One region of the Rhizobium sp. NFACC06-2 genome, then DNA from elsewhere that is predicted to be linked to it. Evidence: riboswitches for the same ligand, from Rfam matches in the RefSeq annotation. Region 1 holds a riboswitch; each other region holds the start of a gene.
The links. A riboswitch is a leader RNA that binds a small molecule or an ion and turns the genes downstream of it on or off. The one in region 1 is predicted to bind cobalamin.
Positions count from the first base shown of each region.

Region 2: it holds a riboswitch for cobalamin, as region 1 does, so the genes downstream of both, bluB (5,6-dimethylbenzimidazole synthase) here and nrdH (glutaredoxin-like protein NrdH) in region 1, are expected to answer to the same signal.
Region 3: it holds a riboswitch for cobalamin, as region 1 does, so the genes downstream of both, F3H58_RS09290 (DUF1636 family protein) here and nrdH (glutaredoxin-like protein NrdH) in region 1, are expected to answer to the same signal.
Region 4: it holds a riboswitch for cobalamin, as region 1 does, so the genes downstream of both, metE (5-methyltetrahydropteroyltriglutamate--homocysteine S-methyltransferase) here and nrdH (glutaredoxin-like protein NrdH) in region 1, are expected to answer to the same signal.

Region 1 is NZ_FMVA01000008.1:6,732-13,867, reverse strand. Features, by position in the region: gene recF (DNA replication/repair protein RecF) at 1-521, opposite strand, end outside; gene F3H58_RS14735 (alpha/beta hydrolase) at 674-1,777, shown strand; gene nrdF (class 1b ribonucleoside-diphosphate reductase subunit beta) at 1,806-2,780, opposite strand; gene nrdE (class 1b ribonucleoside-diphosphate reductase subunit alpha) at 2,797-4,959, opposite strand; gene nrdI (class Ib ribonucleoside-diphosphate reductase assembly flavoprotein NrdI) at 4,971-5,369, opposite strand; gene nrdH (glutaredoxin-like protein NrdH) at 5,382-5,603, opposite strand; cobalamin riboswitch at 5,858-6,081, opposite strand; gene F3H58_RS14710 (nucleoside triphosphate hydrolase) at 6,215-6,844, opposite strand; gene F3H58_RS14705 (ATP-binding cassette domain-containing protein) at 6,841-7,136, opposite strand, start outside.
Region 2 is NZ_FMVA01000007.1:172,560-179,695, reverse strand. Features, by position in the region: gene F3H58_RS14230 (glyoxalase superfamily protein) at 101-478, opposite strand; gene F3H58_RS14225 (TolB family protein) at 670-1,500, shown strand; cobalamin riboswitch at 1,571-1,753, shown strand; gene bluB (5,6-dimethylbenzimidazole synthase) at 1,849-2,565, shown strand; gene F3H58_RS14215 (DUF2865 domain-containing protein) at 2,757-3,857, opposite strand; gene F3H58_RS14210 (NADP-dependent malic enzyme) at 3,993-6,308, opposite strand; gene F3H58_RS14205 (UDP-2,3-diacylglucosamine diphosphatase) at 6,537-7,136, shown strand, end outside.
Region 3 is NZ_FMVA01000004.1:85,968-93,103, reverse strand. Features, by position in the region: gene cobN (cobaltochelatase subunit CobN) at 1-2,282, opposite strand, end outside; gene cobW (cobalamin biosynthesis protein CobW) at 2,285-3,322, opposite strand; gene F3H58_RS09290 (DUF1636 family protein) at 3,319-3,744, opposite strand; cobalamin riboswitch at 3,866-4,081, opposite strand; gene cobO (cob(I)yrinic acid a,c-diamide adenosyltransferase) at 4,216-4,833, shown strand; gene F3H58_RS09280 (cobyric acid synthase) at 4,835-6,292, shown strand; gene cbiB (adenosylcobinamide-phosphate synthase CbiB) at 6,279-7,136, opposite strand, start outside.
Region 4 is NZ_FMVA01000009.1:59,737-66,872, forward strand. Features, by position in the region: gene F3H58_RS16295 (TfuA-like protein) at 1-192, shown strand, start outside; gene F3H58_RS16300 (hypothetical protein) at 189-1,334, shown strand; gene F3H58_RS16305 (helix-turn-helix domain-containing protein) at 1,458-1,895, shown strand; gene F3H58_RS16310 (hypothetical protein) at 1,990-2,223, shown strand; gene metE (5-methyltetrahydropteroyltriglutamate--homocysteine S-methyltransferase) at 2,415-4,763, opposite strand; cobalamin riboswitch at 4,864-5,071, opposite strand; gene F3H58_RS16320 (ATP-binding cassette domain-containing protein) at 5,133-5,915, opposite strand; gene F3H58_RS16325 (sugar ABC transporter permease) at 5,934-7,136, opposite strand, start outside.

The DNA.
Region 1 (7,136 bases):
AGTAGCCGGTTACGGCCGCGCATGGCCTTTTCGAAATCGCTTGCCCGCCTTCCGTGAGCGGGATCGAGCGACAGCACCAGCCGGTCGAGGAAACGCCGGCGGTCCGAGGACGAGCCGGTAAAGAGGCCGTCCATCGCGGGCGTCAGCCACAATACCCGCAGATGGTCAGTCAGTTCATCGACGGATTTCACCGGCGTCCCGTTCAGTCTCAAGCGACGCGACACCACCTCGCCATCGCCTTCAATTCCCGTACCGATAGCAACTTCGCCATCCATGCCCTCGACATCGGCGAAGATCGAGAAGCCGGTGGCTTCGGCCCCTACCCGCGTCACATCAGAAAGGGTGGCGCGGCGCAGACCCCTTCCGGGTGAAAGAAAGGAGACGGCCTCCAGGAGATTGGTCTTGCCGGAACCGTTGTCGCCCGTCAGCACCACGTGGCGGTCATCGAGCGTGAGCGCAGCCGCCGCATAATTGCGGAAGTCCGTGAGTTTCAGCCGTAAAAGCGACACCTTGTTCGTCATGTGTACGGCCTAAAACGAAGATGGACGGATAGCAAGGTGGGGAACGTCCGTCCGCACCGAAGACAGCCGCTAGAGTGCAATTCATTCTTCAGTAGCAACTTTTTTAGTCGCCGGTTATTTATGAACCGGTCCTCATCACCGGTAGCCCATTCATGCGCCTGATCTTTTCTCTCTTTCTCACTCTCGGTCTTCTCTCCTCCTGCGCAGGCCGACCGGGGGCGGATGTGCTGGAGGCCGTCAACACCAGGACCCGCGACACGAAAATCGTGACCGCCTTCGTGGCGAGCACGCGGGAGAAAAACACGGACGCGAAAAAGGGCTTCGGCACGGAGCGGGCGATGGAGCCGAACTACGCCAGTTTCGATATTTCCATTCCGCCCACCCATAAAAGCGGGAAAATCGAATGGGCCAGCGGCAAGCCGGACCCGAACAAGGATTTCGTCGTCACCAGGGCCGATATGCTGACGAAGACGCGCTTTAATGCCGATCTTGGCGACATAGCCCGCTCCGGCAAGCAGATCGCACTTTTTGTGCACGGCTATAATTACAGCTATCAGGAAGCCCTGTTCCGCGCGGCGCAGATGGCGGCGGATGCCAATATGAACGGCGTGCCACTCGTCTTTTCCTGGCCGTCGCAAGCCTCGGTCGCCGGCTATGTGGCCGACAAGGAGTCCGCGACCTTTTCACGCGATGCGCTCGCCGCAATGTTGATCGATCTCACCCGGCAGACCCCGAAGAAAAGCGTCGTCGTGTTCGGGCACAGCATGGGCGGCTGGCTGGTCATGGAGGCGCTGCGGCAATTGCGCTTCCAGGGCAGAAACGATGTCATCGCCAAGCTGCAGGTGGTGCTGGCTGCGCCCGATATCGACGCCGATGTCTTCCGCAAGCAGATCGAGGTTGTCGGCCGGCTCAGCCCGCCGCTCACCGTTCTCGTTTCCAAGGATGACCGTGCGCTGAAAGCCTCTTCCATCCTTGGCGCCGACGTCACCCGTATCGGCGCGCTGGATGTGACCGACCGCCAAGTGCAGGAAGCCGCCCTTAAGGAGGGCGTGCAATTCGTCGACATCTCCAATCTGAAGGCGTCGGACCCGCTCAACCACGACCGCTATGCGGCGCTGGCCTCCATGGTGCCGCAACTTGAGGCAAGCAGGCGCGGGGGTGATATCAACAGTGCGGGAGCCTTCGTTTTCGATGCGATCGGCGCCACCGTCGCCAGCCCCTTCCGCCTTGCGAGCCAGGTGGTGAACCCGCAATAGTTTTGCGGGTCCTGCCGACAAACCGGCTTCAGAAATCCCAGTCTTCGTCTTCGGTCGCGACCGCCTTGCCGATGACATAGGAGGAGCCGGAACCGGAAAAGAAGTCGTGGTTCTCGTCGGCATTCGGAGAAAGCGCCGAGAGGATCGCGGGGTTGACCCGGCAGGCCTCGGCCGGAAACAGCGCCTCATAACCCAGATTCATCAGGGCCTTGTTGGCGTTGTAATGGAGAAACTGCTTGACGTCCTCCGTCAGGCCGACGCCGTCATAGAGGTCTTCGGTATACTTCGCTTCGTTGTCGTAAAGTTCAAGCAGGAGATCGAAGGCGAAATCCTTGATCTCCTGTCTTTGCGTTTCACCGAGACGCTCCAGCGCCTGCTGGAACTTGTAGCCGATATAATAGCCATGCACGGCCTCATCGCGGATGATGAGGCGGATCAAATCCGCCGTGTTGGTGAGCTTGGCGCGGCTTGACCAGAACATTGGCAGGTAAAAGCCGGAATAGAACAGGAAGCTTTCCAGAAACACACTGGCGATCTTTTTCTTCAACGGATCGCCGCTGTCATATTCCCGCATGATGAGCGCGGATTTACGCTGCAGAAATTCGTTTTCCTCCGACCAGCGATAGGCGTCGTCAACGTCAGGGGTGAGGCACAGCGTCGAGAAGATCGACGAATAGGAACGGGCGTGCACCGCCTCCATGAAGGAAATGTTGGAGAGCACCGCCTCCTCATGTGGCGTTGCCGAATCCGCCATCAGGCGCACCGCGCCGACACCGTTCTGGATGGTGTCGAGCAATGTCAGGCCGGTGAAAACACGGATTGTCAGTTTCTGTTCTTCCGGTTTCAGCGTTCCCCAGGAGGGGATATCGTTGGAGAGCGGCACCTTTTCCGGCAGCCAGAAATTCGAGGTCAGGCGGTTCCAGACTTCGAGATCCTTGTCGTCCTCGATGCGGTTCCAGTTGACCGCGCGGATGCGGGACGCGGGTTTTACGGCGATGTTCATTGTCTTGTCCCTCAATTCAGAGCGTGCAGGAAACGCAGCCCTGAACCTGCGTGCCTTCCAGCGCCATTTGGCGCAAACGAATGTAGTAGATGGTCTTGATGCCCTTCTTCCACGCGTAGATCTGCGCGCGATTGATATCACGCGTCGTTGCCGTATCGCGGAAGAACAGCGTCAGCGACAGGCCCTGATCGACATGCTGGGTCGCGGCCGCATAGGTATCGATGATCTTTTCCGGGCCGATCTCATAGGCATCCTGATAATATTCGAGATTATCATTCGAGAGATAAGAAGCCGGGTAATAAACGCGGCCGATCTTGCCCTCTTTGCGGATTTCGATCTTCGAGACGATTGGATGAATGGAGGAAGTGGAGTGGTTGATATAGGAGATCGAGCCCGTCGGCGGTACGGCCTGAAGGTTCTGGTTATAGAGGCCCGATGCCATCACGTCCTGCTTCAAAGCCTTCCAGTCTTCCTGCGTTGGAATGGCGATACCGGCTTTTTCGAACAGCTCACGGACCTTTTCAGTCGCAGGCAACCATTCCCGGTCGGTATATTTGTCGAAATAGTCGCCCGAGGCATATTTGGAGTTCTCAAAGCCCTTGAAGCTCTGGCGCCTTTCCACCGCCAACCGGTTGCTGGCGCGGATGGCGTGGTAGGTCACGGTGTAGAAATAGATATTGGTGAAATCGACACCTTCTTCAGAACCGTAGAAGATGCGCTCGCGCGCCAGATAACCGTGCAGGTTCATCTGGCCTAGCCCGATGGCGTGGCTGGCATCATTACCCTTTTCCACCGAAGGAACGGAGGAGATGTGGCTCATGTCCGACACTGCCGTCAGCGCCCGGATGGAGGTCTCGATCGTCTTGCCGAAATCCGCCGAATCCATTGCTGATGCAATGTTGAGCGAGCCGAGATTGCAGGAAATATCCTTGCCCATATGGCTGTAGGAAAGATCGGCATTGAACTCGCTTGCCTCGCTAACCTGCAGGATTTCCGAGCAGAGATTGCTCATGCTGATGCGGCCGGCGATCGGATTTGCGCGGTTCACCGTGTCCTCGAACATGATGTAGGGATAACCGCTCTCGAACTGGATTTCGGCGATCACCTGGAAGAATTCGCGCGCCTTGATCTTCTTCTTGCGGATGCGGCTATCGGCAACCATTTCATGATATTTTTCGGTGACCGAAATCTCGGTCAACGGCACGCCATAGACCCGCTCCACATCATAGGGCGAAAACAGATACATATCCTCGTTGTTGCGGGCGAGTTTGAAGGTGATGTCGGGGATCACCACGCCGAGCGACAGGGTCTTGATGCGGATTTTTTCGTCGGCATTTTCGCGCTTGGTATCGAGGAAGCGCATGATATCCGGATGGTGAGCATGCAGATAGACCGCGCCGGCACCCTGACGCGCACCAAGCTGGTTGGCGTAGGAAAAACTGTCTTCCAGCAGTTTCATGACGGGAATAACGCCGGAAGACTGGTTTTCGATCTGTTTGATCGGCGCTCCAAATTCGCGAATATTGGTCAAGGACAGCGCCACGCCGCCGCCGCGCTTGGAAAGCTGCAGCGCCGAATTGATGGAGCGGCCGATGCTTTCCATATTGTCTTCCACACGCAGCAGAAAACATGAAACCAGCTCACCGCGGCTCTTCTTGCCGGCGTTTAGGAATGTCGGCGTTGCCGGCTGGAAGCGACCTGAAATGATCTCGTCCATCAGGTCGCGGGCCAACTGTTCGTCACCACGCGCGAGAGCCAGCGCCACCATGCAGACACGGTCCTCGTAACGCTCGAGATAACGTTTTCCGTCGAAGGTCTTCAGCGTATAGGACGTGTAATATTTGAAGGCGCCGAGAAAGGTCGGAAAGCGGAATTTCCGGGCGTAGGCCTCATCGTAGAGGTCACGGACGAAATTGAAGGAGTACTGGTCCAGCACTTCCTGCTCGTAATATCCCTCCGTTACCAGATAATCGAGCTTCTCCCTAAGGTTATGGAAAAAGACGGTGTTCTGGTTGACGTGCTGGAGGAAATATTGCCGGGCGGCCAGGCGATCCTTGTCGAGCTGGATCTTTCCGTTCTCGTCATAGAGGTTCAGCATCGCGTTCAGCGCGTGGTAATCCATAGCCGCATCGAGCGGTTTCTGGGTTGCGGCTAGCGGCTGTTTGGCGTCCTTGCGCATGGCGCTCGAGGTCAGCGTGTCCAAAATCGTTCCAATCCATGTTTGACGTTGGCGACATCTTCCTCCGTGCCGAGAAGCTCGAAGCGATAGAGAAACGGCACGGCGCATTTGCGCGAGACGATATCTCCGGCGGATGCGAAAGCTGCGCCAAAATTCGTGTTTCCCGCCGCGATGACGCCGCGAATGAGATTTCGGTTGGAGGGCTCGTTCAAGAACCGGATGACCGGTTTCGGGACGGCCCCTTTCGTGCCGCCGCCCCCGTAGGTGGGGGTGACCAGCACATAGGGCTCAGACACATGCGGTACGTCGTCCTCCGCGCCGAGCGGCAGGCGAAACAGACGCCGTCCCAGTTTCAGAAGGAAACGATGGGTGTTTTCAGAGCGGCTGGAATAATAGACGATCAGGCCCATCGCCTTGCCGCCTCAACTGATCGAGCCGATCATATCCGGCCGGAAACCCGCCCAATGGCGTTCGCCGGCAACAACGACGGGAACCTGCATGTAGCCGAGGCCACGCACGTGATCGAGCGCATCCGCATCTTCGGAAATATCGACAATCTCATAGGGGACGCCGATGCGGTCGAGAGCGCGATAGGTCGCGGTGCACTGGACGCAGGCGGGCTTGCTGTAAACGGTGACGGTCATAATTTCCTCTCTAGAAGCCGGTTTCGGACACGGCTCAACATTGCCGATTGCAATCGCAATCGGCGGCGATGGATCTGTCATTAAGGTGGGCGTGCGCGGCTTTAGCCGCGTAAAATCGCTCTCTACGCCGACGAGCGCAGCAACTCAAACAAATGCACTGGCATGACTTCACCCCGAAGCTTGTTCTGGAGGGGGCAGAAAAGGGCGCACGCAAATCATTTGCGTCATACACCTTCCTCCGGACACCCCGCCCGTGGACGTTTGCGCTCAAGGCAGGTCTCCTGACTTGCGGGTCACAACATCTATTCCGGCCTTCCCGAAGCTTTCGGCTCCAGTGACCCAAATCGGAACGATGCTCACCGCTTACAGTTGCGGGGGCAGTTTCGGCCTTGCTCCACCATGATGGCGTTACGCACCGAATTCCCGTCTTAGCTCCCAACCCTTGCGAATCGGAAGAACCTCGAACACCACATATAGTATATGAGGAAATTTTCGCGTCAATGAATAGACACACAAAAGCCCCACCCTGTGGATCAAAAAGATTCAACACATGGTCAACAAAGGCTTAACGGCACATGCGCGCCGCCGCTCAAAGAGAGAAAAACGTTAATCTATTCCCAGGTATCGATGCGGATATCGGCGGGACGGGCGTTCTCAATCACCCTTTTTCCGTTCGGAAGATCGTTTTCGAAAAGTTTGGCGTGGATCGCAGCCTCGTCGAGACCATAGCCCTGCCATCTTTTCCGCAGCCTCTCCTCAAGTACGTCGACGGACGGCCCTACAAAAATGGTGAGGTCGAAGCTCCTGGAAAGAGTTGTCCACGGCGCCTCGTCCAGCAGCAGATAATTGCCTTCAGCAAGGATAAAGCGTGTTTCCGGCGCAATCGCCCGGGCGGACGCTATCGCGATTTCACGGGAACGGTCGAAAACCGGAACAAGCACCTCATGCCCGCCCTTGCGGACGGCGGAGACGATATCGAGGAAACCGCGCACGTCGAAGGTTTCGGGTGCGCCCTTTCGCGACAGCAGCCCCCGTTCTTCAAGAATGCCGTTGTCCATATGGAAGCCATCCATGGGCAGCACGGCGGCCGTTTCGCCCCGCGCCAGCAAAGCATCACAAAGGGCATCCGCCAGCGTGGATTTGCCGGCCCCAGGGGGACCGGCAATAGCGACGATAAAACGGGATTTACCTTCTGCCCGCCGAAGAACGTCTTCGGCGATCGTTTCAAGCTTCAGCATCATGCGGCAAGCGTTTCCTTCGGCGCTTCCTTGGCGCCGGTCATGAAGGCGACGGCGTCGGACATGGAGTAGTCCTTCGGATTGATGACGCACAGGCGCTTGCCTAGCCGGTGAATATGGATGCGATCCGCAACCTCGAAGACATGCGGCATGTTATGCGAGATCAGGACGATCGGCAGGCCGCGTGAACGCACATCGAGGATAAGCTCCAGCACGCGACGGCTTTCCTTGACGCCGAGTGCTGCCGTCGGCTCGTCGAGGATGACGACCTTGGAACCGAAGGCCGCCGCACGCG
Region 2 (7,136 bases), on a different contig from region 1:
CCCCGGCGGGGAGAAGAAACACGGGGCATACGCTCGTTCCACAACAAGCCTTCGCGTTTAAGCAAGCGGCGCGGAGAAAACTCCGCGCCGTTCGCTGATCTCAAATAACCTGCCCCACATCGATGCGGTTGCCATCCGGGTCCTCAAACACAAAGGCGCGCAGGCCGTAATCCTTGTCCTGCAGGCCCTTGATGATGCGCAAGCCCTGGCTCTCGCAGAGCGCATGCAGCGCATCGACATCGCTCACCATCATATGCGCCACATTGAAAGGCGCTGCCTTGTGGGTGGGCTGCAATGTCAGGTGCAGTTCGGCATTGCCCTGTTTGAGAATCATGAAGCCGACAGGGTTGCCGTTTTCGAAGGTCTTTTCGAAGCCCAGCACGCCAACGTAAAAATCATGGGCCTTTTCGATGTTTTTGACAGGAAGCATTGCGGCGATCCGGCCGAAGCGGATGCCGTGATCGGCGATGGTATTCATCGCGGAACCTCGGTTTTAGGAGAAACGGCAAGGGTCACGGACGGTGCCGGAGCGCTGGCGTTTTTTCCGGTTTGAATTTGCAGGACGGTGCCTGCCGCCCTAGGATCATAATCGAGGCGATGGTGGATGCAAACGGAATGTCTGCATTGCCGGGCGCTTTGAACGACACACGGACACGCCCGGGAGGCAGAATGCGTAGCTCCATCGAAATCTTCAACATCCGCACCCGGCAGATGCGGGTGGTGTGGCAGACGCCCGCTCTTTTCGAAGCGCCGAACTGGTCGCCGGATGGACAATATCTGCTGTTGAACAGCGATGGGCTGCTTTATAGCCTGTCCCTTTCCGGTGACGCGTCGCCACAAAAGGTCGATACGGGTTTCGCAATCCAGTGCAACAACGATCACGGCATTTCGCCCGACGGTTCGCTTTACGCCATTTCAGACAAGGTGGAATTCGGCAAAAGCGCCATCTATCTTCTGTCCTCGGCGGGCGGCGCGCCGCAGCTGATGACGAAGAACCTGCCCTCCTATTGGCATGGCTGGTCCCCCAACGGGAAAAGCTTTGCCTATTGCGGTATTCGCGATCAGGTTTTCGATATCTATTCCATGGACATAGACAGCGGCGTTGAAACACGCCTTACCCATGGTGATGGCCGCAATGACGGTCCTGACTATTCGCCTGACGGTATGTGGATCTATTTCAATTCCAGCCGCACGGGGCAAATGCAGATCTGGCGGGTGCGGGTGGATGGCTCAGCCGTGGAGCGTATCACCGACAGCCCCTATGGCGACTGGTTTCCGCACCCGTCACCAAAAGGAGACAAGGTGGTGTTCATTTCCTATGATGGCGACGTTTTCGACCATCCGCGCGATCTCGACGTGCGGGTGCGGTTGATGGATATGGATGGCGGCAATGTCGAAACGCTTTTCGAGCTGTTTGGCGGGCAGGGCACGATGAACTCTCCCAACTGGTCACCTGATGGGGATGAGTTCGCTTATGTCAGATATTTCCCGGTGGAATGATGAAGGCAAGGTGCGGCAGGCCACATTGCCGCACCGCCTGCACGACACTTGCGTTCGCACGCTATTTTGCCCATAGCTTCACCCGTCAGGTGCCCGCCTTTGCGGCGGGAGAATCGGGAATCCGGTGAGAGACCGGAACGTGCCCAACGCTGTGAGGCGGATGCCCTTTTTCACATGCCACTGAAGTTATTCGGGAAGGCGAAAGGGGCGGATGAAGCCTAGTCAGAAGACCGGCCTGGCAAAATAGACCGAACCGCGCGGACGGCGGCAGGTTGCTGGAAAGCGAGTCGTCGCTGCAAACCTTCCATGGTTTCGGCACCGGCCCGCCCGCATTGTTAGGGATAAACGATGCCGACCGAACCGCCCGTCACCACGCCACACGACACCAACCCCTTCGATCACGCGCTTTCACCCGCCCGCCCGTTTTCCGCGGACGAGCGCGAGGCGATCTACCGCGCCATCGAGACGCGGCGTGATGTGCGCGACCAGTTCCTGCCAGACCCGCTGCCGGATGATCTCGTCGAGCGCCTCCTGAAAGCGGCGCATGCCGCTCCCTCCGTCGGTTTCATGCAGCCGTGGAACTTCACCCTCGTCACCGACGGCGCCGTGCGCCAGGCGGCATGGGTGGCCTTCAGCCGCGCCAATGAAGAGGCGGCGGCGATGTTTGCGGGTGAAAAGCAGGCGCTTTATCGCAGCCTGAAGCTCGAAGGCATCCGCAAGGCGCCGCTCAGCATCTGCGTCACCTGCGATCCGACACGGGGGGGCAAGGTGGTGCTGGGCCGCACCCATAATCCACGTACGGATGTCTATTCCACCGTCTGCGCCATTCAGAACCTCTGGCTCGCGGCCCGGGCCGAAGGCGTCGGCGTCGGCTGGGTCAGCATTTTCCATGACAGCGATGTCCGGGCCATTCTGGATATTCCTGATCATATCGAGATCGTCGCCTGGCTGTGCCTCGGTCGCGTCGATACGCTTTACACCGAACCGGAACTGGCGGTGAAGGGCTGGCGGCAGCGTGTACCGCTGGAGGAGCTTGTGTTTCGGAACCGCTGGGGTGGGGTGTAGACACGGATGCCTACGAATAGGTCGGGACATTGCCGTGCATTCTTCTCCCCGCCGGGGAGAAGGTGGCCCGAAGGGTCGGATGAGGGGGTAACGGTAGAGATTTGCGGAGAGCTTGCCCCCTCATCCCGCTGCCGCGTACTTCTCCCCGGCGGGGAGAAGAAATACGCCTCGCGCGCTCGCTCACGACGTAGTCACTGCTGCGGCTGGATGCCTTTCAGCGCCGGGTTTTTCAGGTCGATCTTGCCGGTCTGGTCCGGCAGGAATTTGGGGCCGATGACACGCACTTTTGCATCGTTCGGGTCATAGTCGCGCTCAGGAACGGGTTGTTCCGGCGGCTTTGCGGCCTGCTGCTCGGCGGGCTTCGGAGCCTTGTCACCTTGGGGTGATGGAATGGTGGTGATGCTGGAATAGGGCTTTTCGGCTTCCGGCCGGGACGCCTGTTCCTGCTTTTGCATCTGCTCGTGATAGGCGGCCATGTTGCAGGCGCAGCCGGGCGCTTTCGTTGAGGCATTGCGATAGGCGAAGGCGGTCGGCAGGTCCTTGTAGGGTTTGCCGGTCTCGGCGGAAACCATGTCTGCTGTTTCCTGATCCGTCATGGAATGGAAATAAAGTTCCGTCTCGGTTCCCGGGCACATTTTCTGGCACTGTTCGGCCTGGGCGCGGAAATCAAGCGGCGAGGCATTGGAGGCGATCGGGAAGAACGATCCGTCGCAGGTTCTCACGCAGAGGGTACGAAGCCCGCCCTCGGCGGAGGCGTTGGGGTAGGGCGAAAGTCCTACCTGTCCCGGCTCAACGCCGCCCTGCCTGAAGGCATCGGGATAACGGGTCACGTCGGGAGCCTGCGGCGGTTGCGTGTCCGTTTCCGGCATCGTCGTGCAGCCATTGGCATCGAGGGCGGCGAGAATGCGCTCGCGCCTCACGTCGACGTCGTCACTGCGTGCTGCCGCCATGGCGTCGTCGCGATCGCGGATGATCGCGTCACGTTCAGCCTCGGCATCCACCAGCGCATCGCCGATCTCGGCGCAGAGGCCGGCATTGGGATTGCCATAAACGATGACGCTGCCTGATGAGCAGCCATAGCTGCGCATGTCGTTCCTGATCTTGCGGATGACGATGTTCTGGCGGGCGAGCGCATTGGCGTAACGCCGCACCTCGGCCGTGTTGCCGATGACACGCGGCGGCTCGCGCAGCTGTTGATAAAGCATATCGCAGACCTGATCCGCGAAAGCGGCGGCCGGGGTGATGAAAACAAGGGGAAGCAGGAGGCCGATGATGCGGCTGCGCCGGGTCAATTGTGCGATCCGTTCGATGTCCCCGGCCGGTGGCAGGGGTGTTACGCTTCAGGAAATCCGTGTTTCAGGAAGATAACATAAGCTGTTGCCGCAATGCGGCAACAGCATGTTCAAAACTGCGTTAATACGCCTTCATCACACCGAAGGGTGCGAGGCCTGCACCACGGCAAAGGCCGCCATGTTGACGACACCGCGCGAGGTGACGCTGGGCGACAGGATATGGGCGGGCAGGGCCGTGCCGAGCAGGATGGGGCCGACATGCAGGCCTTCCGTCAGCGTGCGGGTGACGCCGAGCGTGATGTTTGCGGCATCGAGGTTCGGGAAGACCAGAAGGTTCGCTTCGCCTGTCAGCACGCTGTTGGGCATGGCGCGCTTGCGCAGCGCTTCCGAAAGGGCCGAGCCGCCCTGCATTTCGCCATCCACTTCCAGTTCCGGTGCGGCTTCCTGCACGATCTTCAGGGCGCGGCGCATCTTGCGGGCGCTTTCGGAATCGCGCGAGCCGAAATTGGAATGGCTGGCGAGCGCGATCTTTGGCGTGATGCCGAAGCGGCGGATTTCCTTGGCCGCGAGGATCGCCATCTCGGCCACTTCCTCTGATGTCGGGTCGTTGTTGACGAAGGTATCGGTGAGGAACAGCGCGCCCTGCTGGGTGATGAGCAGGCTGAGGCCGGCGAAGGAACGCACGCCTTCCTGCTTGCCGATGATCTGGTTGACGTCGCGCAGGTGGCGGTCATAACGGCCTTCGAGGCCGCAGATCAGCGCATCCGCTTCACCGCGCTTCACCGACAGCGCGCCGATGACGGTCGTGTTGGTGCGCACGATGGTACGCGCCGCTTCCGGATTGATGCCGGCGCGGCCAACGAGGGCAAAATAGTCATCCACGTATTCGCGGTAGCGCGGATCGTCTTCCGGGTTGACGACGGCGAAATCCGTATGCGGGCGGATGCGCAGGCCGAAGCGCTTTAGGCGCGTTTCGATGATCTGCGGGCGGCCGATGAGGATCGGGATGCCGGTGCCTTCTTCCAGAAGCACCTGGGCGGCGCGCAGCACGCGTTCGTCTTCGCCTTCGGCAAAGATGATGCGCTTCTTTTCCGCGGCCTTGGCGGCGTTGAAGACAGGCTTCATGATGAAGCCGGAGCGCCAGACGAAGCGGTTCAGCTGGTCGAGATAGGCTTCGAAATCGGTGATCGGCCGGGCGGCGACGCCGCTTGCGGCGGCAGCACGGGCAACGGCAGGCGCAATGCGCAGGATAAGGCGCGGATCGAAGGGCGAGGGGATGAGGTAGTTCGGGCCGAAGACTGGCGTTTCGCCGCTATAGGCCTTTGCGGCCACTTCGGAAACTTCCTCACGCGCGAGTTCGGCGATGGCCTGCACGGCGGCCATCTTCATTTCCTCGTTGATCGTGGTTGCGCCGCAATCCAGCGCGCCGCGGAAGATATAGGGGAAGCAGAGAACGTTGTTCACCTGGTTCGGGAAATCCGAACGGCCGGTGCAGATCATCGCATCCGGACGGGCTGCACGCGCCGCTTCCGGCATGATTTCCGGGTTGGGGTTGGCAAGCGCCAGGATCAGCGGGTTTTCCGCCATGCGCTCCAGCAGTTCCGGCTTCAGCACGCCGGCGGCGGAAAGGCCGAGGAAGACATCCGCGCCGTCGATGGTTTCGGAGAGAACGCGCTTGTCGGTCTTCTGGGCGTAAACTTCCTTCCACTCGTCCATCAGCGTATTGCGGCCATCGTAAACGAGGCCTTCAATGTCGTGGACCCAGATGTTTTCTTTCTTCGCGCCCATGGAAACGAGCAGGTTGAGGCAGGCAAGGGCTGCCGCGCCGGCGCCCGAGGCGACGATCTTGACGCTGGACAGAGACTTGCCGGCGAGTTCCAGCGCGTTGGTGACTGCAGCGGCGACGATGATCGCGGTGCCGTGCTGGTCATCGTGAAAGACCGGGATATTCATCTTTTCGCGCAGCTGGCGTTCCACCTCGAAACATTCCGGCGCCTTGATGTCCTCAAGGTTGATGCCGCCGAAGGTGGGCTCCAGCGCTGCGATGGTGGAGACCATGTCGTTGATGCCGGGCGCATCGATTTCGATATCGAAAACGTCGATGCCGGCGAATTTCTTGAAAAGGACGGCCTTGCCTTCCATCACCGGCTTGGAAGCGAGCGGGCCGATATTGCCGAGGCCGAGCACCGCCGTGCCGTTGGAAATGACGGCGACGAGGTTGGCGCGGGCGGTATATTCCGCCGCCGTTTCCGGATTTTCATGGATGGCGAGGCAGGGGGCGGCAACACCCGGCGAGTAGGCCAGCGCCAGATCGCGCTGGTTGCCGAGCGGCTTGGTGGCCTGGATTTCCAGCTTGCCGGGGCGCGGATAGCGGTGGAAAAAGAGCGCCTGTTCCTCGATGTCGGCCTTTGCCGTGTTGGCGGGCGTGTTGTTCTTATCGTGAGAGGTCATTCTTCCACCGTCATGTCTGGTTCAATTCCGGACCCCTGAATACAACAAACTTCCCCGTGGTACAGCCGTTATTTGACCGTACCTTATGCAAATGCGGCCATGGCTTATTCGCGTTTTCGTGAAGGCTTTCGTCATATTCCCTATAAAAACCTGCGTCTGTCATGTTGCTGAAACACGAGTCTGGTTCTGAGAGGTAAGAAAGCCGCAGGGACGCAACCGAACAGGGGGATGAAATCCGTGGCCGGTCAAATCGAAACCAGACAGTTCAGAACGCTTTTCATTTCGGATGTCCATCTTGGCTCCAAGGCGGCCAAGACGGATTATCTGCTCGACTTCCTGAAATATCACGAGGCCGAGACGATCATTCTCGTCGGCGACATCGTCGACGGCTGGCGTCTGCGCCGCAGCTGGTACTGGCCGCAGGGCTGCAACGACGTGGTGCAGAAGCTGCTGCGCAAGGCCCGCAAGGGAACGCGCATCGTCTACATTCCCGGAAACCACGACGAATTCCTGCGGGAATTTCCTGGCATGCATTTTGGCGGCATCGAAGTGGCCGAGCGCATGATCCACGAGGCGGCCGACGGCAAGAAATATCTAGTCATCCATGGCGACGAGTTCGACGTGGTTGTGCGCAATGCCCGCCTGCTCGCCTATCTCGGCGACTGGGCCTATGACGCGGCGATCGCCATCAACATCGCCATCGCCGCCGTGCGCCGCCGCATAGGTCTGCCTTACTGGTCGTTTTCGGCCTGGGCCAAGCTGCAGGTCAAACACGCCGTCAACTTCATCGGCGAATTCCAGCGCGTGGTGGCGGATGAGGCCCGGCGC
Region 3 (7,136 bases), on a different contig from region 1:
CGCAGCACCTCTTCGCCCGCCATGCGGCCCAGCTCGAACGCCGTCGGCGTCGGCATGGTGCGCGGATCGGCGGCATAGAGATTGCGGCCCGTGGGCAGCACATCGAGCCGTCCGCGCGCAGGTGCGCCGGAAGGGCCGGGGACGATATGCCGGCCATCGAGCGCGGCAAGCAGGGCAGCTTTTTCCGATTTGGCGCTTTCAAGCCTCAGAAGGTCGGTCTCACCCTCGGCACTGCGGCCAAAAACATGCTGGCCATCCTTGATGGCGAAATCCTTGAGGTCGCAGAGAAAAGCGTCGATGCGTGAGAGGGCCGCATCGGCATCATCCTTCGCAGCCACGCCCGCTTCCGCCGCAAGCCCGGTCTCCAGCGCCTTTTCGACGATCAGTTTCGCCAGCCGGTCACGCCGGCGGCGATCCAGCCCATCCGCCTGCGCATATTCATCGACCAGCTGCTCCAGCGCCGACTGTTCTGGCGAAAGCCCGGCATTGACCAGCACGGGCGGGACATGGCCGATGGTCACGGCCGCGATCCGCCGCTTGGCGACCGCCGCCTCGCCCGGATTGGAAACGATGAACGGATAGACCACCGGCAGCGAGCCGGTGACGATTTCGGGAAAACAATTGCGAGAAAGCGCCACCGTCTTGCCCGGCAGCCATTCCAGCGTTCCATGCGCGCCAACATGCACGATGGCATGCGCACCCGCAATCCGCTGCATCCATACACCGAAGGCAACAAGCGCGTGACGCGGCGGCAGGGCAGGGTCGTGGTAGTCCACCCGACGATCCTCATTGCGGCCCCTGTCCGGCGCCAGCGCCACGAACACTTCGCCGAAACGGGCAGCGCGGAACCGGAATGCGCCATCGACGAGTGCATCGTCATCGGTTGCCGCGCCCCATGTCGCGTTCACGGACCCGGCAGATGCCGAGGGCAAGGCGGAGAAAAAAGCCTCGTAGGTGGAAAGATCAATTGCCGCTTCCTGCTGTTCGACGCAGTCGAGCAGCGCCCACGCGGTCTTAGGAATATCCGTGACCGTATAACCGGCCCCGGCGAGATCATGCAGCATTTCGAGAACGCTTTGCGGCACATCGAGACCCACGGCATAACCGGTTCGCCCGGGTGCCGCACCGGGATAATCCGGCATCAGAATGACGATACGGCGATCCCGTGGAAGGGCATTCCTCAGCCGCAGGAAAGCGGCGATGCGATTTGCCACCTGCTCAACGCGATCAGCCTCGGGTACATTGAGCAAACTCGCGCCGCCATCCACGCGCGCCTGTTTGAAAGAAATCGCACCGGCGAGAATCCGGCCATCCAGTTCCGGCAGGACGACATGCATGGCAAGATCGGAGGGATTGAGACCCCGCGCATTTTCCGCCCATCCGTCGCGCCGCGTCGTCGCCATCACCACCTGAAACACCGGCACGCCGAGACGGTCGAACAACGTTGCACCGTTTTCATCCGTCTGGCTGGCGAAGGCGGTGGCGGCAATGATGGCGGCGGGCCTCAGATCGGGCAGCACCGTTTTGAGGAAACGAATCGCCTCCCCATCCTTCAGACCACTGACAAAAATCGGCAGGGGTGCAAAACCGCGCTGCGAGAGCGCCTCGAAAAGCGCATCCACCGGTGCAGCATCTGCCGCCAGCAGCATGGAACGGTAAAACAGAATGGGCAGAACGGGCGCACCGCCGGGAAAACCCGCGCAAGCTTCCGCCCTATCCACAACGCCCCTGCCGGGCCGGTAGAAACCGGCTTTCGGCAGCGGCTCGGCTTCGATATCCGGCCATGGCTCGCCTCTTGCAAGAGCGGCGAGACCAAAAGCAAGCCGGTCCATATTCTCCTGCCCGCCCTCGCGGAAGAAGGAGAGGACCGAGGCCAAAATCCGCCGATCGACGGTCGAGGCCGCTTCGAGTTTCTCGTCCCTTTCGCTGCACTCACCCGGCAAAAGCAGAAGCTTGATGCCGCGCCTGCGCGCAAGAATGGAAAGCTGATCGACACCGTAACGCCAGCGTTCCGCACCGCCGAGAATCCGGATAAGAATAACCCTGGCATGTTCCGCCGTCTTTTCGATCCAGAGATCGACCGACATGGGATGTCGAAGCTCGGAGAGGTTGGCGGCTGACAGGGAGGGGAGCGCACCCTCTGTTCGCCGCCAGGCCTGTTCCAAGCCGGCCAGGTCGCTTGCCGAAAAAGACAGTACCGCCACATCAGACCGGGGCTGGTTGAGATCAACCGGCTCGATCAGGTCGTCCAGAGACGAGGATGTGGTGGCGAGAATGTGCATCGTCAGGCGGCCAGCATCTGTTCGATCTTTTCGCGGTTGATGCCCTTTTCGCCGATGACGACGAGGCGGCTGCGGCGTTCCTCACCCGCGGCCCAGGGTCGGTCGTAATAATGGTTGACGCGGCTGCCGACAGCCTGCACCTGCAGACGCATCGGCTTTGCGGAAACCTCGATGAAGCCCTTGATGCGCAGGACATTTTCCGCAGCCGCCGTCTCGGCGATACGGGCCGCCAGCGCTTCCGGGTCGGTCACGGCCGGGAGATCGATGACGAAGCTGTCGAAATCGTCATGCTCGTGGTCGAGTTCGCCATCATGGTGGGTACGGCGGTTTTCGATATCCTCTTCCACCGCAAGGCCAAGACCGATCAGCACGGCGGGGTCGATGGCGCCATTGGAGGCCACGACGATCTTTGCCGCCTTCGGCAGATGTTCGAGAACATGCTCCTTGGCCTTGTTGAGGCCGGCATCGTCAAGAAGATCGGCCTTGGTCAGCACGATAAGATCGGCGCAGGCGACCTGATCCTCGAAAACCTCTTCGACCGGATCATCGTGATCGAGCGCCTCGTCATTGGCCCGCTGGGCGGCGAGCGCTTCCATGTCGTGCGCCACCTGCCCTTCGGCAAGGGCGGCGCCATCCACCACGGCGACGACGGCATCCACCGTCACGCGGCTCTTGATCGCCGGCCACTGGAAGGCCTGCACCAGCGGCTTCGGCAGAGCGAGGCCCGAGGTTTCGATGAGGATATGCTCCACCTTCGGCTGGCGGCTCAGAATCTGTTCGATGGCAGGCTGGAAATCATCCGCCACCGTGCAGCAGATGCAGCCATTGGCCAGTTCGACGATGTTTTCTTCCGGGCAGCTTTCAATACCGCAACCTTTGAGAATCTCGCCATCGATGCCGATATCGCCGAACTCGTTGACGATGATCGCCAACCGCTTGCCGTCCAGCTTTTCGAGAAGGCCGCGCAGTAGCGTGGTTTTGCCAGCCCCCAGAAAGCCGGTGACGATGGTGCAGGGAACGCGGTCCAGAAGGGTACTCATGATCTCTCCTCGGTAAAATCGAATGGGGGAATGCGCGCCACCATGCCGCGCTTTAAGGGTTCGGGGCGGCCGCGCCAGGGCATCAAGCCGTCGTGGGCGGCAGCCAGCAGCCGTGCACCGGTCAGCAAATCTTCCGCGTCACCGGTCGTCAGCCCGCCGAAGACATAGGACCAGCCATTGGCGCTGCGCAGCACGGCGCTAAGCCCGCGCTTGCAATTGGCGAGGCAGTTGACGGAACGAACGGTGACACCCGTTTCCTCCGCCTTTGCGAGGACGGCATCGGCGAGACGCGAACCGGGGCGCGGTTCGGCATTGGGATCGGCTTCATCGCGACAGCTTCTGCAAACGAAGACGGTCACGCCGGACGCCGTTTCGTCCTGCGTGTTTCCGCCTGCACATGAAGATGTCGCTGAAATATCCAAACCGTATCGTTTCCCGCGCCTTGCAAAAAAATCTCGGGGGTGCGGATGTCGAATACGGTATGCGGACAGGCGCAAACCGGATGTTCGATCTAACCGACTGACCGGAGCACCCCGCCCGGCAGACGTTTTTCCTGAAACGGCAGGTCTCCTGGCTCGCGGCTTTACACCCTGACACCGCCTTCCCGAACCCGTTGAGGTGTCCAGTGGCTTTACGGTGCGGGCTTACCGCTTACAGTTGCGGGGGCAGCCACGGAATGACCCGGTAGTCGGGGTTGGAACCGTGTTCCCTCTTAGCTTTTCCCGTTGCCGGGAAAAGACCGTCAGTCCGTTACCCTTAGGCTGAACGGGCGTGGGGGTCAATGCCGGGGCCCTGTGGCCCGCACATTGCCGGGTGCGGCAAATTGGGTATAGTCGCCGCTCCGAATGGCGGGGGCACCGGGTCCCGCGCCGCTGGATGAAAAGGAAAACGCGATGACACGCGATATCAGCGACAGCGAAGCCGAACGTCACCGGCAGAAAATGGTCACCCGCAAGACCGTGCAGGACGCGGAAGTTGCGGAAAAGACCATCGAAAAAGGTCTGCTGATGATCAATACCGGTCCCGGCAAGGGCAAATCCACCGCCGCTTTCGGCCTTGCCCTGCGCATGCTCGGCACCGGGCGGCGGGTAGGCGTCGTTCAATTCATCAAGGGCGCATGGTCGACGGGAGAACAGCAGGCGCTGACTTTGTTCGGCGACAGGGTCGTCTGGCGCACCATGGGCGAAGGGTTCACCTGGGACACGCAGGATTTGAAACGCGACGTCGCAGCGGCGGCAAAGGCCTGGGAAGAAGCCAAAATCCTGATGGCCGACGAGACCATCGGCCTGCTGATCCTCGATGAGCTGAACATCGCACTCCGTTACGATTACCTGCCGCTGGAAGAGGTGGTGGAAACGCTTTCCAGCCGCAGGCCCGATCTGCATGTCATCGTCACCGGCCGCAATGCCAAGCAACCGCTCATCGACGCGGCCGATATGGTGACGGAAATGACCCTCGTGAAACATCACTTCAAGGCGGGCGTAAAGGCGCAGGCAGGGATAGAATTTTGATATGACTGCGCGCGTGCTGATGTTTCAGGGAACTGGCTCGGATGTTGGCAAATCGCTGATGGTGGCCGGCCTTGCCCGCGCCTTCGTCAGGCGCGGCCTGTCCGTCATGCCGTTCAAACCGCAGAACATGTCGAACAATGCGGCGGTCACCGCCGATGGCGGCGAAATTGGCCGCGCGCAGGCGCTGCAGGCACGGGCGGCGGGCGTGCCGCTTTCCGTGCATATGAACCCGGTGCTCCTGAAGCCACAGAGCGAGACCGGCGCCCAGGTGGTGGTGCAGGGCAAGATTGCCGGCAATGCCAGGGCGGCCGACTATCAGAACATGAAGGCCGGGCTGATGCCGCGCGTGCTCGAAAGCTTTAACCGCCTGAAACAACGGGCCGATCTGGTGCTGGTGGAAGGGGCGGGCAGCGCCTCCGAAATCAACCTGCGTACCAATGACATCGCCAATATGGGTTTTGCGAGAGCTGTGGACGCGCCTGTGATACTGATCGGCGATATCGACCGGGGCGGCGTCATCGCCAGCCTCGTCGGCACCAAAGCCGTGCTCGACGCTGAAGACGCGGCGATGATCGAAGGTTTTATCGTCAATCGCTTTCGCGGCGATCCGGCCCTGTTTTTGGACGGCATGCGAATAATTGCGGAAAAAACCGGCTGGGCCTCTATCGGGCTCCTGCCGCATTTTTCCGATGCCGCGAAGCTGCCGGCTGAAGATGCTCTCGGGCTTTCCGGCCCGGCTGAACGGAAACCTGGCGCGAAGATCCGCATCGCCGTACCGATCCTGCCGCATATTTCCAATTTCGACGATCTCGATCCGCTGGACATGGAACCGGATGTCGAACTGATCCGCGTGCGGCCGGGCGAAACCATTCCCGCCGACTGCCGGCTGGTGCTGCTTTGCGGCTCGAAAGCCACCATTGCCGATCTTGCCGTGCTGAAAAATACGGGGCTCGACATCGATATCAAGGCGCATGTGAGACGCGGCGGCCATGTTCTGGGCCTCTGCGGCGGCTACCAGATGCTTGGAAAAACCGTTGCCGATCCCGAAGGCATCGAAGGACCGCCGGCAACAGTCGACGGGCTCGGCCTGCTGGGTGTCGACACTGTTCTGACGGGGGACAAAAGGCTGGTTTCCGTTACAGGGAAAAGTTTCGACGGAATTGATTTATCCGGCTATGAAATGCATGTCGGTGAAACCACGAGCGGAACCGACAGCCTGCCGTTTTCGAAAATTGATGGACATGAAGACGGCGCTGTGTCGCCTGACGGCCGCATCTTCGGCACTTATATTCACGGCCTGTTTTCAGATGACCGCCAACGCGGCGCGTGGCTTGAGCGGCTTGGCGGACAGAACACGGAACTGAACTACGATGCACAGGTGGACGCCGTTCTCGATCGCCTCGCTGCGCATATGGAACAGCACCTCGATCTCGACCGTCTGCTTGCTATAGCGCGATAAGGATCGCCAGAAGTCCCAGCAGGCCGATCAACAACAGGTCGGCAACCCGTGCAAGCCGCAGCGCCGTGCGAATATCGCCGGCAACAAGTGCCGCCCTGCCGCCTTCGCCCATGAAACGCGCCTCGATCATCTGCCCGCCATAGGAGCGCGGCCCTGCGAGCGCAAAGCCGAGAGCGCCGGCCAGCGCCGCCTCCGGCCAGCCGGCATTGGGGGAACGGTGATGATGGGCATCGCGACGTATCGCGGCAATGGCCCCGCCGGGTGATGCACCCTTAACAAAAAACGCGGCAACCACGAAAAGACCGCCGCTCAGCCGTGAGGCCGGCAGATTGACCAGATCGTCCAGCCGGGCGGAGGCCCAGCCGAAAGCCTCATGACGGGGTGAGCGATGGCCGATCATGCTGTCAGCCGTATTGATCGCCTTGTAGGCCGCGCCGCCCGGCAGGCCCAGAAGACCGAACCAGAAGGCGGGAGCGACGATGCCGTCGGAAAAATTCTCGGCCAGACTTTCGATCGCCGCCCGGCAGATCGCCGCCTCGTCCAGCTTTTGCGGATCGCGCCCGACGATCATCGATACCGCCTTGCGGCCGCCTTCCACGCCCTCTCGTTCAAGCGCAGTGGCGACAGCCTCCACATGCTGTTCGAGACTTTTCTGCGCCGGCAGCGAAGCGCCAAGCACGGCAACCAGCAAAAGGCCGGAGGGCAGGAAGAGGAGAATGGATTGCGCTAACCATGCAACAAGCAGCGTCAGCCCGACGAAAACGACGAGCGCCGCCACGCCTGCCCCCTTGCGCTGTGAAAATGACGCGCTCTCCCGGTTCCATTTTTTATCCAGCAGCGCGAT
Region 4 (7,136 bases), on a different contig from region 1:
CTCGGCTCCGAGACGGCAAATCAGCTCGCGGCGAATGCGGTTTCCGTCAAAAGAAACGATGCGATGAGGCTTCTGGCAATGCTCACGGGCGAAACGTTGCCATCCCCACCGCCGCCATCATGGAAGCTTCAGAACACGATGTTTTTCCAGCAATTGGCGGCAAGGCGGGCGGCAGGGGACAAAAGGTCTTGAGCGCCATCCAGCCCCTGCCTCTGATGCCCGATTGCGGCGGGCTGATCCGCACGATTGCGCTCGCACTACCGGCCGCTTTTTTTGCGGAAAACAGGGCCACTGACACTGTTTCACCGCTCATTCCAATCGGAAATCTGCTCTCGGCCCTGCCTGCGGATATCACCGCTTTTATCGTGACCGATCGTGCCAGTCTCGGGTCAGCGCGGGACTGGCTCGGCAGACTGCCAGCCTCCTGCGGCACCGAACTGATACCCCTTGCCGGAAACGACGGCATTTCGCATCCGTGGATACAGGACATGTTCCATGTGCGTGCGGTTGATCCCGCGACAGAATTCGTCCCGGTGGCGGAGAAGGCCATCGGCGTCAGCTTGGCCGAATATCTGGGAGCGGCAACCACGCATTCGGATGTCGCCTTGGCAGGCGGCAACCAGCTTGTCGGCCCGGATTTTCGGCTGGTGGGCCATTCCAGCCTGCAGGATGACAGGGGGATAGGAAGGAATGCGGCCATCCCTTCGCAGCGGTGGCGAAAAATTCAGGCTCTCGACGGCAGAAACATCTTCAGTTTCGGATATCGGCCGGAAGATCTCGGCAAAGTCCCGGTCTCCTCCGATTTTTCCGCGATGGAAACTTGCGGAGCGGAGATTGCCGGCAAAAAAATGCACCAATGCGGCTTCCACGTTGACCAGTTCGTTTCCGTCACCGGTCTGAGAAGCGGCGGCCGGCCGCTATTGCTCGTTGCCGACCCTGTCGCGCATGGCGGACGCAGTGTCCGCGCCGCGACCGAGCTGAAACGAAAACTGGACGCCTCGACACTTTGGCTCGCGCGGCAGGGTTTTGCGATAGAACGAAATCCCATCCCGCTTTCGCCGGCCATCGACACCAACAAATGCCTGCCCAGACTTTATAACAATGTCCTTCTTGAAAATGTCATACGTTCCGGTCAGAAACGGCCATTCGTCTGGGTTCCGCATTTCGGCGATACCGAGTCGCTTGAGGAATTCGATGCAATGAACCGAGAAATTTGGGACAGAATCGGCTTTCAGACCATCGGCGTGGCCGGATGGAGCCATCTTTCCAGCCGCAACGGGGCGTTGCGTTGTGCAACAAAAATAATAAATCGCGGGCCGGACACGCGATTATGAACGAAAAATCGTGCAATTTCGTCAATAAAGCGTCATAATACCCGTGGAAATTGTGTTGAATGTATACCTTCAACGATATTAATTGATCATCGGATTTAGGAACCTCAACCGGAGGAATTTGTAATGCACGCCAAACTACCCAGCCCGATCGACGTCCATGTCGGCGCACAAATCAGAATGCGCCGCAAGTCGCTCGGCATGAGCCAGAGTGCACTGGCCGGGCGATTGGGCATCACCTTCCAGCAGGTCCAGAAGTATGAAAAGGGTGCCAATCGTGTCGGCGCGTCCCGTCTGCAGGCCATTGCGTCGATTCTCGGCGTTGAGGTCAGCTCCCTGTTCGCCAATGCCACGCCCGATGGCGACCCGGCCAATCCGGCCCTTGGCACGATCAATGCCATGCAGACCTTCGTGGCCTCGAATGAAGGCTTTTCGCTCAATCAGGCCTTTTCGCGCATCAAGAGCGCCGCCGTGCGCAGAAGCATCGTCGCTCTCGTGACATCGCTCGCCGCCACTGAAGCGGCGGAAAATGCCGCCGCGCCGGCGGACAAAAAGGACGATTGACGCAGGTGTGACGCTCGCGTGACGCTCGATGTGGTCGAAAATGAACAACGCAACATCATCGCGTTTTCATACTGTCGACTGTCGAGAGGGAATCATGGCGGCGTCTACCACAGATATACTTGAACAGGACAATGCAGACGAGATTCTGGCGCTCGGGCGGATGGTTTCCTATCTTTGCCAGCGTTCGAAATCTCTGGAACTGGGCATGTCGACCTATTTCCTGGAAATGGCATTGTTGTCGCTGGCCCAGGACATCAATCAGCAGGGTCTGCCGCCGGTAAGCGCAGAGCTTAATGTCGGCGCCTTCGCTCAGGCCGATCTGCATTGAGCGCTTTCGCAACGGCGTAGATTCGCCGGGATTGAGCGTTTCCATACCGATCTCCAGTCGCAGCCCGGAAACGTTCTCTCTGCCTGTCCGGCTGGCTCCATCCTCCCGGAGAGGCATTCATATGCCCTCCCCCACATTTTTCAGGCGTAAGCCATGATGGAGGCCCGGTTCTCGCCGGGCCTCCATTCATATCAAAGCACCGCGCGGCGAAGCTCGGCAGCGGCGGCGACCATGTTGACCAGGGCGGGCCTCACCTCTTCCCATTTACGCGTCTTCAAGCCGCAATCCGGATTGATCCAGAGCTGCCGGTCGTCAAGCCGCTCTCGCGCCAGCGCCAGAAGATCGACCATTTCTCCAACCGCCGGCACGCGCGGCGAGTGGATGTCATAAACGCCGGGACCGATCTGGTTCGGGTATTTGTAGCTCCGAAACGCATCCAGCAATTCCATCTTCGAACGCGAGGTCTCGATGGAGATCACGTCGGCGTCCATGGCAGCAATGGCATCGATAATCTGGTTGAATTCGGAATAGCACATATGGGTGTGAACCTGAGTGCGGTCGCGCACGCCGCTGGAGCAAATGCGGAAGCATTCCACCGCCCAGCCGAGATAATCCTGCCAGTCCCGGTGCCGAAGCGGCAGTCCTTCACGAAGAGCCGCCTCATCGATCTGGATCATCTGCGCGCCGGCTGCTTCGAGATCATTGACCTCATCGCGGATGGCGAGCGCGATCTGGCGGCATGTCAGGCTTCTGGCGATATCGTCGCGCACGAAAGACCAGTTGAGGATCGTCACCGGCCCGGTCAGCATGCCCTTGACGGGTTTGTCGGTGAGCGACTGCGAATATTCCCACCAGCGAACCGTCATCGCTTTCGGACGCGACACGTCGCCGAAAATGATGGGCGGGCGCACATAACGCGAACCGTAACTCTGCACCCATGCATGTTGAGTGAAGGCGAAGCCGGAAAGCTGCTCGCCAAAATATTGCACCATGTCATTGCGCTCGAACTCGCCGTGCACGAGAACGTCGAGACCGATTTCCTCCTGCCAGCGAATGGTCGCTTCGGTTTCCTTCTGCAGGAATTTTTCATATTGCGCATCCGTCAGAGCGCCCTTGGAATGTGCCGATCTGGCCTTGCGCACCTCCGGCGTCTGCGGGAAGGAGCCAATGGTCGTCGTCGGGAAAAGCGGCAACGCAATGGCCTGCGACTGCACTTTCTGCCGCTCGGCAAACGGGCTCGCCCGCTTCCTGTCGGCCTCGCCAATCGTCGCAATACGCTTCTGCACGGCGGCGTCCGTTACCTTCGGCGAGGATGCACGCGCGGCAACGGCCTTCGAGGCAGCCTCCAGTTCCGCCGCGATAGCAGCCTTGCCCTTACCGAGAGCCTTGCCAAGCGTGGCAAGTTCGCCGAGCTTCTGGGTGGCGAAGGAAAGCCAGCTTTTGAGATCGGCATCGAGGCCGGTTTCCAGTTCGAGATCGACCGGAACATGCAGCAGCGAGCAGGACGGCGCGATCTGAAACGCCGCCGCACCGCGTACCGCGATGGCGGATTCCAATCGGGTAATGATTGCAGCGAGATCAGCGCGCCAGATGTTGCGGCCGTCGATGATACCCAGCGACAGGACGTGATTTTCCGGCAACGCATTTAACGCCGTCTCCAGCGCATCGGGCGCCCGCACCAGATCGATATGAAGGCCCGCGACCGGAAGCGACGCGACGGCTTCGAGATTGTCCTCAAGCCCACCGAAATAGGTGGCGAGCAGGATTTTCAGATCCGGCGCGGCCTTCGACAAAGCCCGATAGGCCACAGCCAGCGCGTGACGCTCCCCCTCGGAAAGATCGAGCACGGCGACCGGCTCGTCGATCTGCACCCAGTCCGCACCGGCCGCGCGCAGGCGACGCAGCAGCTCTTCATAGACGGGCAGCAGCCTCGCCAGCAGATCGAGCGGCTTGAAGGCTGCCTCGCGCGACTTGGCAAGCTTCAGGAACGTGACCGGGCCGAGAATGACCGGACGCGTATGGATGCCGAGCGCCTTCGCCTCAAGGAAGTGGTCGACCGGCTTTTGCGAGGTGAGCACGAAGTGCTGATCCTCTGAAACCTCCGGCACCATATAGTGATAGTTGGTGTCGAACCATTTGGTCATTTCCAGCGCCGGAACGCCCTGACCATGATGCGAGTGTCCTTCATGCCCATGGCCGCAGCCTGCATGCCCTTCGCTCTGGCTGCCGCGCGCCATGGCGAAATAGGTGGAGAGGGAAACATCTCCACCCGCCCGTCCATAGAGGGATGGAATGGCGCCCACCATCACGGCTGTATCTAGGACATGATCGTAAAGGGAGAAATCGTTGGACGGGATATGGGTAATCCCCTTCTCAAGCTGAAGCGCCCAGTTTTCGGCGCGCAGCCTAGCTGCGGTTTCGAGCAGTTCCGTCTCGGAAATCTTGCCGGACCAGAAGCCTTCAAGCGCGAACTTCAGTTCACGATGGCGTCCGATCCTCGGAAAACCGAGCGATGCGACTGGAATGGTCTTGTCTGGCATTGTCATACCCCATTTGGTTGTGGGGGCATGGGTAAAGCGGACGCGTGCAGGCCCGGCCTTTGCCGGACCATTGCAGCAACCACTGGGACACCCCGCCCGTGGACGTTATTTTGTCCTGGCAGGTCTCCTGGCTTACGGGTCGTCGCCTTTGTCCGTCTTCCCGGGGTTTACCCCAGTGACGTGTTGGACAAAGGCTCGCCGCTTACAGTTGCGGGGGCAGCTCCGGTCTTGCCGATCGTCGGCGCACCGGATTCCCTCTTAGCTCCGGGATCGAACGAGCCCGGAGAACCATGACACCCGCATTTCTCACCACGGGCGTCACGATGTCAATAGACATAAAGAAATCTTTATATCTTTATTTCACTGAGCTCAGAGCGCCACCGCACCCGGCCCCGGCACCGCACCGGCCGGCACCTTGCCCAGAATGATCATGCCAAGCACCTCGTCCTTGGTGACATCCTGCGTGCGGGCATGGCCCACCACCTTGCCGTTCTTCATCACGAAGACCCGGTCGGCCAGATCGAAGACATCGTGAATATCGTGGCTGATGAGGAAGATGCCGATGCCCTGCCGTTTCAACTCCTTGACGAGATCGCCCACCTGCGCCGTTTCCTGCGGGCCGAGTGCGGCGGTCGGCTCGTCCATGATGAGGATGCGGGCATCGAACAGAATGGCGCGGGCAATGGCGACGGACTGCCGCTGGCCGCCGGACAATGCCTTCACCGGCTCCTTGAACCGCCGGAAGTTGGGGTTGAGACGCCCCATGACTTCGCGAGCGGAAGCTTCCATGGCGACATCGTCAAGCGTGCCCCATTTCGTCTTCAGCTCGCGGCCGAGATAAAGGTTGGCCGCCGCATCGACATTATCGGCCACGGCCAGTGTCTGGTAGATGGTCTCGATGCCATATTTCTTGGCATCGCGTGGATTGCGGATATCGGCGTCCTCGCCATTGATGAGAATATCGCCGCCATCGCGCCGATAGGCGCCGGAGAGGATTTTGATCAGCGTCGATTTGCCCGCACCATTGTGGCCGAGAAGGGCAACCACCTCACCGGGGAAAAGATCGACAGAGGCGTTTTCCACTGCATGGATGCCGCCGAAGGAAATGGAAATATTGCGCATTTCCACGAGGGGCGTGACTTGGTCCGTCATAGGAGTTCTCCTCGGTTCTTACTTGGCGCGGGCGCGGTAGATGGTGTCGAGCCAGACGGCGACGACCAGGACCACACCGACGACGATGCGCTGGAAGGGCGTATCGATGCCCACCAGCACCATGCCGGATTGCAGCGACTGCATGACGAGCGCGCCGAGCATCGCGCCCGCTATGGTTCCGACACCGCCGGCAAGCGAGGTGCCGCCGATGACGGCCGCCGCGATGGTATAAAGCTCGTCCAGCTCGCCCTGGGCATTGGTTGCCGCGTTGAGGCGGGCGGTGGAGATGGCGGCGGCGATGGCGCACAGAACGCCCATCAGCGTGAAGATCTTCACCGTCACCCAGCGGGTCTTGATGCCGGCGAGTTCGGCCGCTTCCGGATTGCCGCCGATGGCGAAGACGTAACGTCCGAAACGCAGCCGTGTGGCGATGAAGGTCATGACCGCACCCACGGCAAGCGCCATCAGCACCGGAATGGCGATGCCGTGCGAAATGAACAGACCGCCTTCAGGCCAGGCGATGCCATTGGCGTCGGCATAGTTGCGGGCGATGTTGACCGGCCATGGATAGCTGTTGACCACCGCCACGAAACCGATGACGACAAGGCAACCCAGCGCGGCCAGAAAATATTCCGCCCAGACGGGCCGCAACGGAAAGCCGAAACGGCGGCGCTGATGGCGGGAGTTCAGGATGGCCGCAATGATGGCGACGCAGGCGATGACAGCGGCGATCCAGCTCCATGTCGCGCCGATCGAGCCGCTGGTGCCTCCGCCCATCAGGCGGAAGGTGGAATCCATCGGCGCCACGGTGCGGCCGCTGGTGATGAACCAGGTGCCGCCGCGCCAGACAAGCAGGCCGCCGAGCGTGACGATGAAGGACGGCACGTTGAGGAAGGCGATGATGGAGCCCTGCAGCATGCCGATGGCGCCCCCGACGAGAATGCCGACCATAAGCGTGACGATCCATGTCGCCCAATGTTCGAAGCCGAGGATCTGCGGCAGGATTTCCGCCTGCATGACGCCCATGATCATGCCGGAAAAACCGAGGATCGACCCGACCGAAAGGTCGATGTTGCGGGTGACGATGACGAGCACCATGCCGGTTGCCATGACAGCCACGGAGGCGGTCTGCACGGAAAGGTTCCAGAGGTTTCGCGGCGTCAGGAACAGCCCGCCGGACAGGATATGAAATCCGATCCAGATCAGAAGAAGCGCGCCGAC